Regions from separate parts of the Rossellomorea sp. NPDC077527 genome, predicted to be linked through region 2. Evidence: a T-box and tRNA genes for the amino acid it is inferred to sense, from the RefSeq annotation. Region 2 holds a T-box; the other holds one or more tRNA genes.
What was found. The T-box of region 2 lies ahead of tyrS (tyrosine--tRNA ligase). A T-box ahead of a tRNA ligase gene usually reads a tRNA of that ligase, here a tRNA-Tyr.
Positions count from the first base shown of each region.

Region 1 (6,114 bases), on a different contig from region 2:
GATATAGCTCTCAAGATTCACCTTTCCCTGATAGAGCAGATTACTGCTCTCCTTCACTACCTGCTCCTCTATCGAATCCTTCGTATACAAATATGTAATAATGATCGAACTGCCAAACGGCACAATCGTCGTAATCATCAACAGCACAATCAGCTTATTCCGAATGCTTGTCTTTAACATGAGGGACGGACCTCCCAAGTCTCACTTATACCCTAGTATAAAGTGTTATTCCCTGCTCTTGGAAGTGTTTTTCGAAATATTCCTACTAAACTTATAAAATAGAAAGCATGCCTTCGATAGACATGCTTTCTATTATTCTGTTTACTTCAAGTTATCCCATGTTTGTTGGAATCTCTCAAGTACAGTATCATAATCGATTTTTCCAGCTGCATATTCCTGGATCGTTGCAGCGAATTCTTTGTTCGCTCCATCTGGCCATTTGAACCAAGTCCAAGGAATTGTTTTCTCGTCCTTAGAGTAATCAAGAATGGATTGACCTAAGTCACCAAGACCATTTGGCTCGATATTATCAAATGCAGGGATGAACGCAAATTCTTCTGTGATATAACGCTTACCAGTTTCAGAAGATACCATCCACTCCAAGAATGTTTTCGCTTCTTCAAGGTGTTCTGAGTTCTTGTTCAGTACCCAGTTATTCGGTACACCGACAGGAAGGCGGTCGGCATTCTCGTCATTACTGATTGGAATAGGAAGGAAGCCCATATTGATATCAGGGTTAATTTCCGTGATCATGTTCTCCGTCCAGTTCCCTTGTTGAAGCATAGCAGTTTCACCAGAAGCAAATAGTGTTACCTGCGTATTGTAATCAGTTGTTAATGGATTATCGTTTGCATATTTAAGCTCTGTGTCCAGTACTTCTTTGAACTGTTTGAACTTTTCGTTTCCTACAATCTTCTCAGACCCATCATACAGTCCTGCAATGAACTTATCCGGATCTTCCTGCTGTGCAAAAGGAATGTTCAGTAAATGCTGCCCGATTACCCACCACTCGCCGTAACCAGCTGAGAATGGAGTGATTTTCTTTGCTTCAAGCTTTTTCGCTGCGTCTTTCAATTCATCGATCGTCGCAGGAGGCTCAGTGATGCCTGCTTTTTCGAATAAGTCTTTGTTATACACAAAACCATATCCTTCTAAGTTAACCGGCATACCATACAGCTTGCCGTCTTCATCCGTCATCGGCACTTTACCGATTGGAAGAACATGCTCAACCCATGGCTCATCAGAAAGATCGGCAAGCTTCTCTTTCCAAAGCTCTAACTCTTTAAATCCACCATTGTTGAAAATATCCGGCTCTTCGCCAGATGCAAATTTCGCTTTAAGAGCTGCACCGTAATCGGCACCTCCCCCAACTGTTTCAAGCTTGATCTTGATGTTCGGATGCTCTGCTTCAAATTCCTTGATCATTTCTTGAAGTTGGTCGGCAATTTCAACCTTGAACTGGAAGAAGTTCAGTGTCACAACATCATCTCCAGAACCTGAATCTCCGCCTGAACTGCTTGTTTTGTCTTTAGAAGAACAACCTGCAATAATTCCAAATACTAAAACCAAAGACATACAAAGTAATAAAATACGCTTCATAAATGGATTGACCTCCCTGATATAAAATATTTTATATAAATTTCTGTATCAATGATAGACCATCTCGACAGAAACTTTATATCTACTTGATCGAACCTGACGCAATTCCTTTGATAATATGCTTCTGTAAAAACAGGAAGAAGATGATGATAGGCGTAATCCCGAGAACCAGTGCCGCAAGACCCATATCCCATTGCTTCGTATACTGAGCAAAGAACGAACTTGCTGCCAGAGGAATCGTACGCAACTCCGCATCCTGTAACACAAGGAGTGGTAGCAGGTAGTCATTCCAAATCCACAATGTGTTCAGAATAATCACTGTAACCGTGATCGGCTTCAGTAAAGGGAACACAATTCTCCAAAACACGCCAAACTGACTACAGCCATCGATCATCGCTGACTCCTCGATTTCAATCGGTACCGTCTTTACAAATCCATGGTACAAGAATAAGGAAAGCGGAACACCGAATCCGAAGTACATAATGATGAGGCCTGGAATGCTATTTGTAAGTCCAAGTGTTCCCCCAACTTTCATTAAAGGAATCATCACCGTTTGGAACGGGATTACCATGGCGGACACAAAGACTACGAATAAGATTTTACTGAACTTCCCTGGGGTACGAACCATTTTCCACGCTGCCATTGAACTGATGATCACCAATCCAAGGTTACTGAAAACCGTGATGACAAGGGAGTTCCAGAATGCCCGTGGGAAATTGATGACTTCCCACACTTTTGCATAGTTAGAAAACACAAATTCCTTCGGCCACGCCGCCGCATCGATCAGGATCGCTGCAAACGGTTTTACCGAGTTGATCAATACGAAGTAAAAAGGGATAAGGAAAATGAGCCCGATCACAATCCCGATGATCTCTAATACAAACGTTCTCTTCGTATAGCGATTGCCCATTATGCCTCAACCTCCTTCTTCTTCGTCACCATCACTTGTATCGTCGTAAACACTGCCACTACCACAAAGAATAGAATTGATTTCGCCGTTCCAAGTCCGTAGCGGTTATTCTGGAATGCTTCCTGATAGATATTGATCGCTACCGATTGTGTAGAATTGAATGGCCCGCCTCCTGTCAGCGAGATGTTCAAATCGAATATCTTAAAGGCCATTGAGATCGTAAGGAAGAAACAAATCGTGAATGCCGGTAAGATCAATGGAATGATGATCTTAGTCAAGAGCGTCCAGTTCGATGCCCCATCCATCTTCGCTGCTTCCAGAAGTGAATTATCCACCCCTTGTAACGCTGCCACGTAGATGACCATCATGTACCCTGAGATCTGCCATGCAAATACGATGACGATCCCCCAAAACGCCGTCTTCTCATCACCAAGCCACGGCATTTTAAAGAATCCGATATCCGTCATATTGCCAAGTGATGCAAATCCTTTAACAAAGATGAATTGCCAGATGAACCCGAGTAGCAATCCGCCGATGACGTTCGGGATAAAAAATACTGTCCTGAGAATATTACGAGTCTTCAATGCTGCATTCAGTAGCAGAGCGAAACTGAATCCTATCAAGTTACTAATAATCACAGCCGCAAACATAAACTTTGTCGTGAACATGAACGAATTAAAAAACGTCTTATCATCCGTAAAAATCTTTTTGTAGTTATCGAATCCAACCCACTCGACTACAGAGCTGACACCATTCCATGAGGTGAATGAATAATACACCCCCATCAAAAACGGAAGAATTTGAATCACTAAGAAAAATAAAAGTGCCGGTCCAACAAAGGCAGCGTACGTCAGTAAGCTCTTATACTTAAACTTCTTCTTCGTCACTGCCTTCATTTGTACGTCTGGGCTTACTGGTTCAGTCTGAATCTTTGGTTCCACCCGTATCACCACCCTAACTGTGTAATCGCTTTCTTTCATTATAATGGTAGCGCTTTCTTATAAAGGGGAACTCAATTGACGAAGAAGGTGCAAAATTTTGACTAGATGGGTATTGGGTTGTTGGTGGTGTGGGGAAATGAGAAGGTTGGGTTTCTTTCGATTCGTCCGGTTCGGGTCGGAGCATGTTGTAAGTAATGCGGTTTTGAAAATAAAATGCTGGAATTGAAAATAAAAGTGGAGTTTTTGAAAATAAAATCGTGGAATTGAAAATAAATGATCTAGTTTTGAAAATATACTGGTCTGAATCGAATGTCAGCGTGGTGAAATCAACCTGCTTCAGCTCAAAAAGATTGAATCTTGCTAAAATGAATCAATTTTTCATTATAAAACAATAAAAAAGACTTTCTCATAGTGAGAAAGTCTGTCATATGTAAGTTGGAGCGGGTGAAGGGAATCGAACCCTCATCATCAGCTTGGAAGGCTGAGGTTTTACCACTAAACTACACCCGCGATGTGGTACCGGTGGCCGGGATCGAACCGGCACTCCAGAGGAACACGATTTTGAGTCGTGCGCGTCTGCCAATTCCGCCACACCGGCATTACATATGGAGGCGGCAACCGGATTTGAACCGGTGATCAGGGTTTTGCAGACCCATGCCTTACCACTTGGCTATGCCGCCATATTATTGGAGCGGAAGACGGGATTCGAACCCGCGACCCCCACCTTGGCAAGGTGGTGTTCTACCACTGAACTACTTCCGCACTACTGGGCTAGCTGGATTCGAACCAACGCATGTCGCAGTCAAAGTGCGATGCCTTACCGCTTGGCTATAGCCCACTGATAGTATATGTCACGGAAATAAAAATGTGACTTTTATGGGGCGACTGATGGGAATCGAACCCACGAATGCCTGAACCACAATCAGGTGCGTTAACCACTTCGCCACAATCGCCATGATGAAAATAAAAATTGGCAGGGGTAGTAGGAATCGAACCCACACCAAAGGTTTTGGAGACCTTCGTTCTACCGTTAAACTATACCCCTAAGATAAATGGTGGAGGGGGGCAGATTCGAACTGCCGAACCCGAAGGAGCGGATTTACAGTCCGCCGCGTTTAGCCACTTCGCTACCCCTCCAGCTAAATCACTTGACTGGTGCCGGCAAGAGGACTTGAACCCCCAACCTACTGATTACAAGTCAGTTGCTCTACCAGTTGAGCTACACCGGCATCAAGTAAATAAATGGTGGCTCAGGACGGAATCGAACCGCCGACACATGGATTTTCAGTCCATTGCTCTACCAACTGAGCTACTGAGCCTTATTAAGTATGCATCCTACAATTAGAATGTTGTAGTCCATCGTCCAGCTCTCAGGAAGATGAATCAAGGAGCTGCTCGAGCTGTACGCTGATGTTAACTCGATGAAGATTATTCACCGTGCTCTACCAACTGAGCTACTGAGCCAAATAGTTTTCGGCTTCCACTAAGCTTCGAATCTCTTCGTCAGCTCACTTAGTCACATCCTCACGTATGTAAAATACGCTCCGGTGTTCCTTCGATCGCTTCCTCGACCTTCTCGCTTATCGAAACCCTTTTCCATTTCAATAAACACTATTTAAATAACAATGGCGGTCCGGACGGGACTCGAACCCGCGACCTCCTGCGTGACAGGCAGGCATTCTAACCAACTGAACTACCGGACCAAAGCTTTTTGCATTAGCAAAATAGGTTTCATTACCTCGCGATAGCGAAAATAACTATCCATGCGTGACTCATTTAGGATTATGATATCCTGAGTCAAAAATGGTATTGCGGGGACAGGATTTGAACCTGCGACCTTCGGGTTATGAGCCCGACGAGCTACCGAACTGCTCCACCCCGCGACGATTTAAATATTAAAATATCAATGGTGGAGGATGACGGGATCGAACCGCCGACCCTCTGCTTGTAAGGCAGATGCTCTCCCAGCTGAGCTAATCCTCCATTATTAAGAATACTGATTTTAAAACTTTGGTGACCCATACGGGATTCGAACCCGTGTTACCGCCGTGAAAGGGCGGTGTCTTAACCGCTTGACCAATGGGCCATATTGAGAAAATATAATGGCGGAGAGCAAGGGATTTGAACCCTTGAGACAGCGTTAACCGTCTACACGATTTCCAATCGTGCTCCTTCGGCCACTCGGACAGCTCTCCATATATTGGCTCCGCAGGCAAGATTCGAACTTGCGACCGATCGGTTAACAGCCGATAGCTCTACCACTGAGCTACTGCGGAACGATATGCCTGGCGACGTCCTACTCTCACAGGGGGAGATCCCCCAACTACCATCGGCGCTGAAGAGCTTAACTTCCGTGTTCGGCATGGGAACGGGTGTGACCTCTTCGCCATTATCACCAGACTATGTATTGTCTCTTTTTTAAGGACAAGTTCTATTATATCGTGTATAAATATTTTTTCAAGGCTTTTTTTATATTTATGTATAAAATTTATTCCCTGAAAACTAGATAAAGGATTGATGTCAAGAAAGCCGAAAATCGACCAATGTTGCATCTACTATTGAAGTAGATATCATTCCAGCTCCGGCGGCTAGAGACTCGAGGTCATTTCAGTTCAATCAGCTGTGGGTAAAAAGCACCCTCTTCTGATTGCTCAGAAATGCTTG
Region 1 covers NZ_JBITVL010000003.1:859,911-866,024, forward strand. Annotated here, with positions in the region: gene ACIGG7_RS14235 (cache domain-containing sensor histidine kinase) at 1-180, opposite strand, end outside; gene ACIGG7_RS14240 (ABC transporter substrate-binding protein) at 322-1,599, opposite strand; gene ACIGG7_RS14245 (carbohydrate ABC transporter permease) at 1,682-2,509, opposite strand; gene ACIGG7_RS14250 (carbohydrate ABC transporter permease) at 2,509-3,405, opposite strand; tRNA gene ACIGG7_RS14255 (tRNA-Gly) at 3,887-3,960, opposite strand; tRNA gene ACIGG7_RS14260 (tRNA-Leu) at 3,965-4,048, opposite strand; tRNA gene ACIGG7_RS14265 (tRNA-Cys) at 4,057-4,130, opposite strand; tRNA gene ACIGG7_RS14270 (tRNA-Gly) at 4,138-4,212, opposite strand; tRNA gene ACIGG7_RS14275 (tRNA-Gln) at 4,217-4,288, opposite strand; tRNA gene ACIGG7_RS14280 (tRNA-His) at 4,328-4,403, opposite strand; tRNA gene ACIGG7_RS14285 (tRNA-Trp) at 4,422-4,495, opposite strand; tRNA gene ACIGG7_RS14290 (tRNA-Tyr) at 4,504-4,587, opposite strand; tRNA gene ACIGG7_RS14295 (tRNA-Thr) at 4,604-4,679, opposite strand; tRNA gene ACIGG7_RS14300 (tRNA-Phe) at 4,694-4,769, opposite strand; tRNA gene ACIGG7_RS14305 (tRNA-Asp) at 5,077-5,153, opposite strand; tRNA gene ACIGG7_RS14310 (tRNA-Met) at 5,260-5,333, opposite strand; tRNA gene ACIGG7_RS14315 (tRNA-Val) at 5,358-5,433, opposite strand; tRNA gene ACIGG7_RS14320 (tRNA-Glu) at 5,462-5,536, opposite strand; tRNA gene ACIGG7_RS14325 (tRNA-Ser) at 5,554-5,645, opposite strand; tRNA gene ACIGG7_RS14330 (tRNA-Asn) at 5,652-5,726, opposite strand; rRNA gene rrf (5S ribosomal RNA) at 5,734-5,850, opposite strand.
Region 1: it has a tRNA-Tyr gene. The T-box ahead of tyrS (tyrosine--tRNA ligase) is inferred to sense a tRNA for this amino acid. The anticodon was not compared.

Region 2 (6,114 bases):
CTCATCTACCGGGAATACCTCTCTCAGCGTCTCGATGATCTGTACGAGAAGCGTGCGCACATCCCTGGTTGAATGGAAAATCTCCGTCACTTTGAATAGTTCCCGATATCTCCTTTCGTCTTCCAGTACGGTCTGGATACCCCCAATATGCTGTAAAAACTGATTGCTCACTTTCCAAAAAGAATGCATCCAGTTTTCATCTGTCCACTCGCCTGTATCCTCTTTTTTCACTAAAAGGATCGCCAGTGGACTTCCATCCTTTTTCGTAAAGTGGAACTTAATGGATGAGCGGTCCCTTTTTTCTATTGAAATGGGACGGAGAATATACTCCTCCTTCACTTCAGCAAGTGTAAAGGGAGCCTCCGAATTCTGATCGGGATGATACAGGAAATAAGTCGAGCCTGAATAAAAATATAAAAAAGCCCGATCGATCCCGAGGCAGTCCTTCACAACCGTCAGCCACTTCTGCAATTGAACAGACTGATCTACCTCCGACGACATTTCTTCATATATTAAATCGAATAGCTTTGACTTGTATTCGTGCAAAGCATGTTGAATTACGTACATATTTCTCACCCACACCTGAAAGGTTTGTGAAACGATTTACTTCATTGGCTCCTGGCCAATACCAGATCCTTTTGAAAGACAACCATCCATATTGAATCGTCTACTGATAAAGAATGAATATCATTCGGTTTCCCGCTTCTATTTGATAGGTTTAGTCGGAGTGATTCCCCTTCATCCCGGGGAATGCCGATGAATCCGTCTTCTTCTATATTAAAAGGATGCCGACTTGTCGTAACGGATGATGGGCCATCCTCCCTTTCTTGCAAAACCTCCAAAGATTCGGAAAACAACACCCAGTTCTTCTCTTCCAACTGGACCCAGATTCCATTATGTTCCTTTGCAATGCTCATTGTTTTCACTGTATTCTGTAACGATACGCTATGTAATACCTTAAAGAAAAATTGGTTATTTCGATCAAGTTCGTATATGACAAGAACCGGCTGCTCCTCGACCATCTTCGCCACCGCGATGACAGGGTTCTCTGTTTCGCTGCCTTTGGACAGGACTTCGGCTTGAATGGAAGATGTTTTCCCATCAACTTTTTTTGATGAGTTGGAGGAGTATAGGAATCCTCCCAAAACGACCAGGAGACACAGACCGATCAATAGAAATCGAAGACGTTTCTCTCTCTTTGATTCTTGCAAATCTGCTCACCTATTTAACATAATTTTCTTCTTTCATTATATCACAACAAATGACTTATGGACTATTTTGTTTTTAGACTTCAAGGAAATTTGAAATACTCTCTTGACTTCCAATCTATCGCGTCATATAATATTCTTTGTGTAAAATAATGCAGCTTCAGTGAAGTCCTTTATGGTCGTATTTTGTTCCTCTACGTTGAGGTGTATCTTGTAACCCTCTGCTGCTAGGGCGAAGGTACATGAAAACAAAATGCACATAATTGTTTATTCACAGGTGTTTTTATTTTACAACAAAATAAAAACAATAAAGGAGGAGTCTCTCATGGCTCGATATACTGGCCCAAGCTGGAAATTATCTCGTCGTCTTGGAATCTCTCTAAGCGGTACGGGTAAAGAATTAGAAAAGCGTCCTTACGCTCCAGGACAACACGGTCCTAACCAACGTAAAAAAATCTCTGAGTACGGTTTACAACTTCAAGAGAAGCAAAAACTTCGTCACATGTACGGAGTAACTGAGCGTCAATTCCGTAACCTATTTGACCAAGCTGGCAAATTACAAGGTAAACACGGTGAAAACTTCATGGCGCTACTTGAGTGCCGCCTGGATAACGTTGTTTATCGTTTAGGTCTTGCTCGTACTCGTCGTCAAGCACGTCAACTTGTTAACCACGGTCACATTACAGTGAACGGATCTCGCGTAGACATCCCTTCATTCCGCGTTCTTCCTGGTCAAACAATCTCAGTTCGTGAAAAATCACGTAACCTTGACATCATCAAAGAAGCGATGGAAGTGAACAGCTTTGTTCCTGAATTCCTAACTTTCGATGCTGACAAATTAGAAGGTACTTTCACACGCGTTCCTGAGCGTTCTGAATTACCAGCTGAAATTAACGAAGCTCTTATCGTTGAGTTCTACTCTCGTTAATCTTTGTGAAAGAGACACTGTCCATTTTATGGGCAGTGTTTTTTTGTATGGCTATTTTCATAACATTGTTACTTCTGAATGTAGCGAGTAGTGGTTGACAATTAAAGTTAACAGGCCACTACTCTCCCTTAATTGATATTTCTGAACCATTTTGCTCTGTCAACACTTTCATCACCCTCCGGCATAACCTAAATCACAGAGCTAACTATAGTCTGTACATGAATAAGAAAAATCTTTGCCAGAAGAGCTTTTTACTTTAAGGGTAGGAGAAGCATATATTTTCAAATCCAACACTTTTAATTCAATTTCTCAACTTTATTTTCAAATCTAACACTTTTATTTTCAATTCGGACTTTTCCCCACACAAAAAAAGTACGGCACCCGCTCCACAAAAAGAGAAACGGATACCGCACTGATAGATTTTATTTTCTATTATACGTACTGAACTCTGAAATATTTCTTCTTTCCGCGGCGGATGATCGTAAATTGTCCTTCGATCATATCACCTTCACCCATTACATGCTGAAGATCAGTTATACGCTCTCCATTGATGTAAATGGCACCGTTCCCTACATCTTCACGTGCCTGACGCTTCGATGGGGAGATTTTCGCATTGACGAGTAGATCGATCAATCCGATTTCTTCCCCTTTTGATTGTTCAAAGGATGGGACATCTTTGAATCCTTCCATTATTTCAGAAGCTGATAATGACTTGATCTCTCCGCTGAATAAAGCTTGAGTGATACGGATCGCCTGATCAAGCGCTTCTTCCCCGTGGATCTGCTTTGTCATTTCTTCAGCAAGCGTCTTTTGTGCCTTTCGAAGATGAGGCTCTGTTTCAACGGAAGCAGCAAGCGCATCGATTTCTTCGTGAGAAAGGAATGTGAAGTACTTCAAGTATTTCATCACATCCGCGTCGGCCGCATTGATCCAGAATTGATAGAACTCGTACGGAGACGTCTTCTTCGGATCGAGCCAAACTGCTCCGCTTTCCGTTTTTCCGAATTTACTTCCGTCAGCTTTCGTTACCAGTGGAATCGTGAAGCCAAATGCCTTCGTCTCTTCCTCATGTGTACGTCTGATCAGTTCAAGACCAGTCGTGATATTCCCCCACTGGTCGCTTCCACCGATCTGAAGCTTACAATTGTAGTGATCGTATAAGTGATTGAAGTCCATTGCTTGTAGAATCGTATACGTAAATTCAGTGAATGAAATTCCTGATTCCAAACGGGATGAGATCGTATCTTTCGCCAGCATGTAATTAACACCCACATGCTTACCGAAATCACGAAGGAATGTCACGACATCCATCGCTCCGATCCAGTCATAGTTATTCACCATGACGGCACCGTTTTCCCCTTCGAAATCAAAGATGCTTTGGAGCTGTCCTTTAATGCTTTCCACATTCCCCTGGATTGCTTCCACGGTCTGCAGTTTACGCTCTTCATTTTTCCCGCTCGGGTCTCCGATCAAGCCCGTTGCCCCTCCAACTAACACAAGAGGACGGTGCCCTTTATTCTGGAAGCGGCGAAGCGTCAGGAATGGCAGCAGATGCCCGATGTGCATGCTGTCCGCTGTCGGATCGATTCCGCAGTAAATCGAAATGCTTTCTTTATTCAATAAATCCTTCAATCCTTCTGCATCTGTTTGCTGATACGTGATCCCACGCCATTCCAAGTCTTTAAGTAAATCCATCTCTTTTTCCTCCTTTAGATAAACAAGTAAACAACAAAAAAGTCCCTGCATATATGCAGGGACGCTGTCGCGCGGTACCACCCAAATTAAGGAATAACATCCTTCACTCATTCAAGATAACGGCTTTCACCGTTTGCTGCTACTATCAAGTTCACAGCAAAAGCTCCAGGATGTAATTCATCGGCCATTTGTGTCAGTTCACAGCAACCACTGACTCTCTTCATAACAGGGAAGGCAGACTACTTATTCCTCTCATTGCGTTTATGTTTTGTACAGAAATCCGAATTTATGACGGATTATCATTCATTTCACTATACTAGGTTTTTACCATATTCCAAAATAATAGTCAACTAAACGCGAAACAAAAGTCCATTTTATTTGACTTTTTACGACAGTCTTCCTGTTATTATGCTATAATGGGAATGTTCTGGGGGGAATGATATATGAAGGAAAAATGGAACAAATTTCTCGAAAAAATAGACCCTGCAATCAGGTTCTTTTCAAATACTAGATTTCAAAAACGAGCAAGAATTACATATGGAGTATTCTGGAACCTGTCACTGATCGTGGTCGTAATTTTTGTATTGGGGTTTGCCTTTGCAGGAGGAGTCGGAGCGGGTTATTTCGCTTCACTCGTCAAGGAAGAACCGATCCGTCCTTATGACCAAATGAAAAAGGACATCTACAACTATGAGGAAACCTCACGTCTTTACTTCTCTGATGACGTGTATCTGGGGAAGCTTCGGACAGACCTGGAACGTGAAGAAGTAAAGCTTGAAGATATTTCGGAAGATCTTCAACATGCCGTCATTGCCACTGAAGATGAATACTTCAACGAACATAACGGTGTCGTACCGAAAGCGATCATGCGTGCCGTACTACAGGAATTCACGAATTCCTCTACCCAATCGGGCGGAAGTACACTCACTCAACAGCTGATCAAAAACCAAATCCTCACGAATGAAGTATCATTTGAGAGAAAGGCGAAAGAAATCCTTCTCGCTCTTCGATTGGAAAGATTTTTTGATAAAGATGAAATCCTGGAAGCCTATCTGAATGTGGCGACTCTGGGAAGAAATTCTTCCGGTCAAAACATCGCAGGCGTTCAATCGGCTGCTAAAGGAATTTTCGGAGTGGAAGCAAAGGATTTGTCCCTGCCACAGGCAGCTTTCATTGCCGGTCTTCCACAGGCTCCATTCTCTTACACACCATTTAAGAATAACGGAGAAGTGAAAGAGAACCTCGAAGCTGGGATGAACCGTAAAAACACGGTCCTCTACCGGATGCACCGTGAAGGATATATTACGCAAAAGCAATATGATGATGCCGTTGCGTATGATATCTCAAAAGATTTTGTAAAGCCGAAGCCATCACCACAGGAGCAATATCCATGGCTGACTGCCGAACTTGAAAGCCGGGCAGTGGATATCATGAAAAATGTTCTTGCCAAAAAAGATGGTTACTCTGAACAGGATCTCGAGAACAATGATGAGCTTGAAGACAAGTACCATACTTTGGCTGACCGCAATGTCCGTCAAAGCGGGTATGAAATTCACTCGACCATCAACAAGAAGATTTATGATCAAATGCAGAAAACCAAAGACGCATATGATATGTACGGGCCTACAAAAACCATCACGAAAAAAGACCCTGAAACAGGTGAAGATGTAGAAGTGCCCCAGCCGGTTCAAGTTGGCGCCGTGATGATTGAGAATAAAACGGGCCGCATCATCAGCTTCATCGGCGGACGTGATTTCAAATTGGAACAGATCAACCATGCCACACAATCACATCGATCAAACGGATCTACTATGAAACCTTTGCTCGCGTATGCGCCTGCATTGGAATACGGTTATATTTCACCAGGTTCACCTATTCCTGATGTTGCTGTCAACATCAATGGCTGGCAACCGGAAAACTACTCGTTCAGAGAGCGCGGACTTTTCCCTGCAAGGTTCGCCCTGGCAGAATCCTTGAATATTCCTGCCGTAAGAACGTATGCGAATATTTATAACCGGAATCCATTTAAAGAGTTTCTACTGAAAATGGGATTCACTTCCCTTTCAAGCAGGTATGACAATAACCTGTCCCTTACTCTCGGGGCAACCACGACGGGTGTCACCGTCGAAGAAAACGTGAATGCCTACACGACGTTCGCAAATGGTGGAAAATTCATCGATGCGTTCATGATTGATAAAATCGTCGATAAAGATGGCACGGTCGTCTATGAGCACAAGGTAGACCCGGTGGATGTCTTCAGTCCGCAAACCGCCTACTTAACCA
Region 2 covers NZ_JBITVL010000002.1:815,753-821,866, forward strand. Annotated here, with positions in the region: gene ACIGG7_RS09365 (sensor domain-containing diguanylate cyclase) at 1-567, opposite strand, end outside; gene ACIGG7_RS09370 (hypothetical protein) at 609-1,211, opposite strand; gene rpsD (30S ribosomal protein S4) at 1,534-2,136, shown strand; gene tyrS (tyrosine--tRNA ligase) at 2,569-3,831, opposite strand; T-box leader at 3,886-4,096, opposite strand; gene ACIGG7_RS09385 (transglycosylase domain-containing protein) at 4,275-6,114, shown strand, end outside.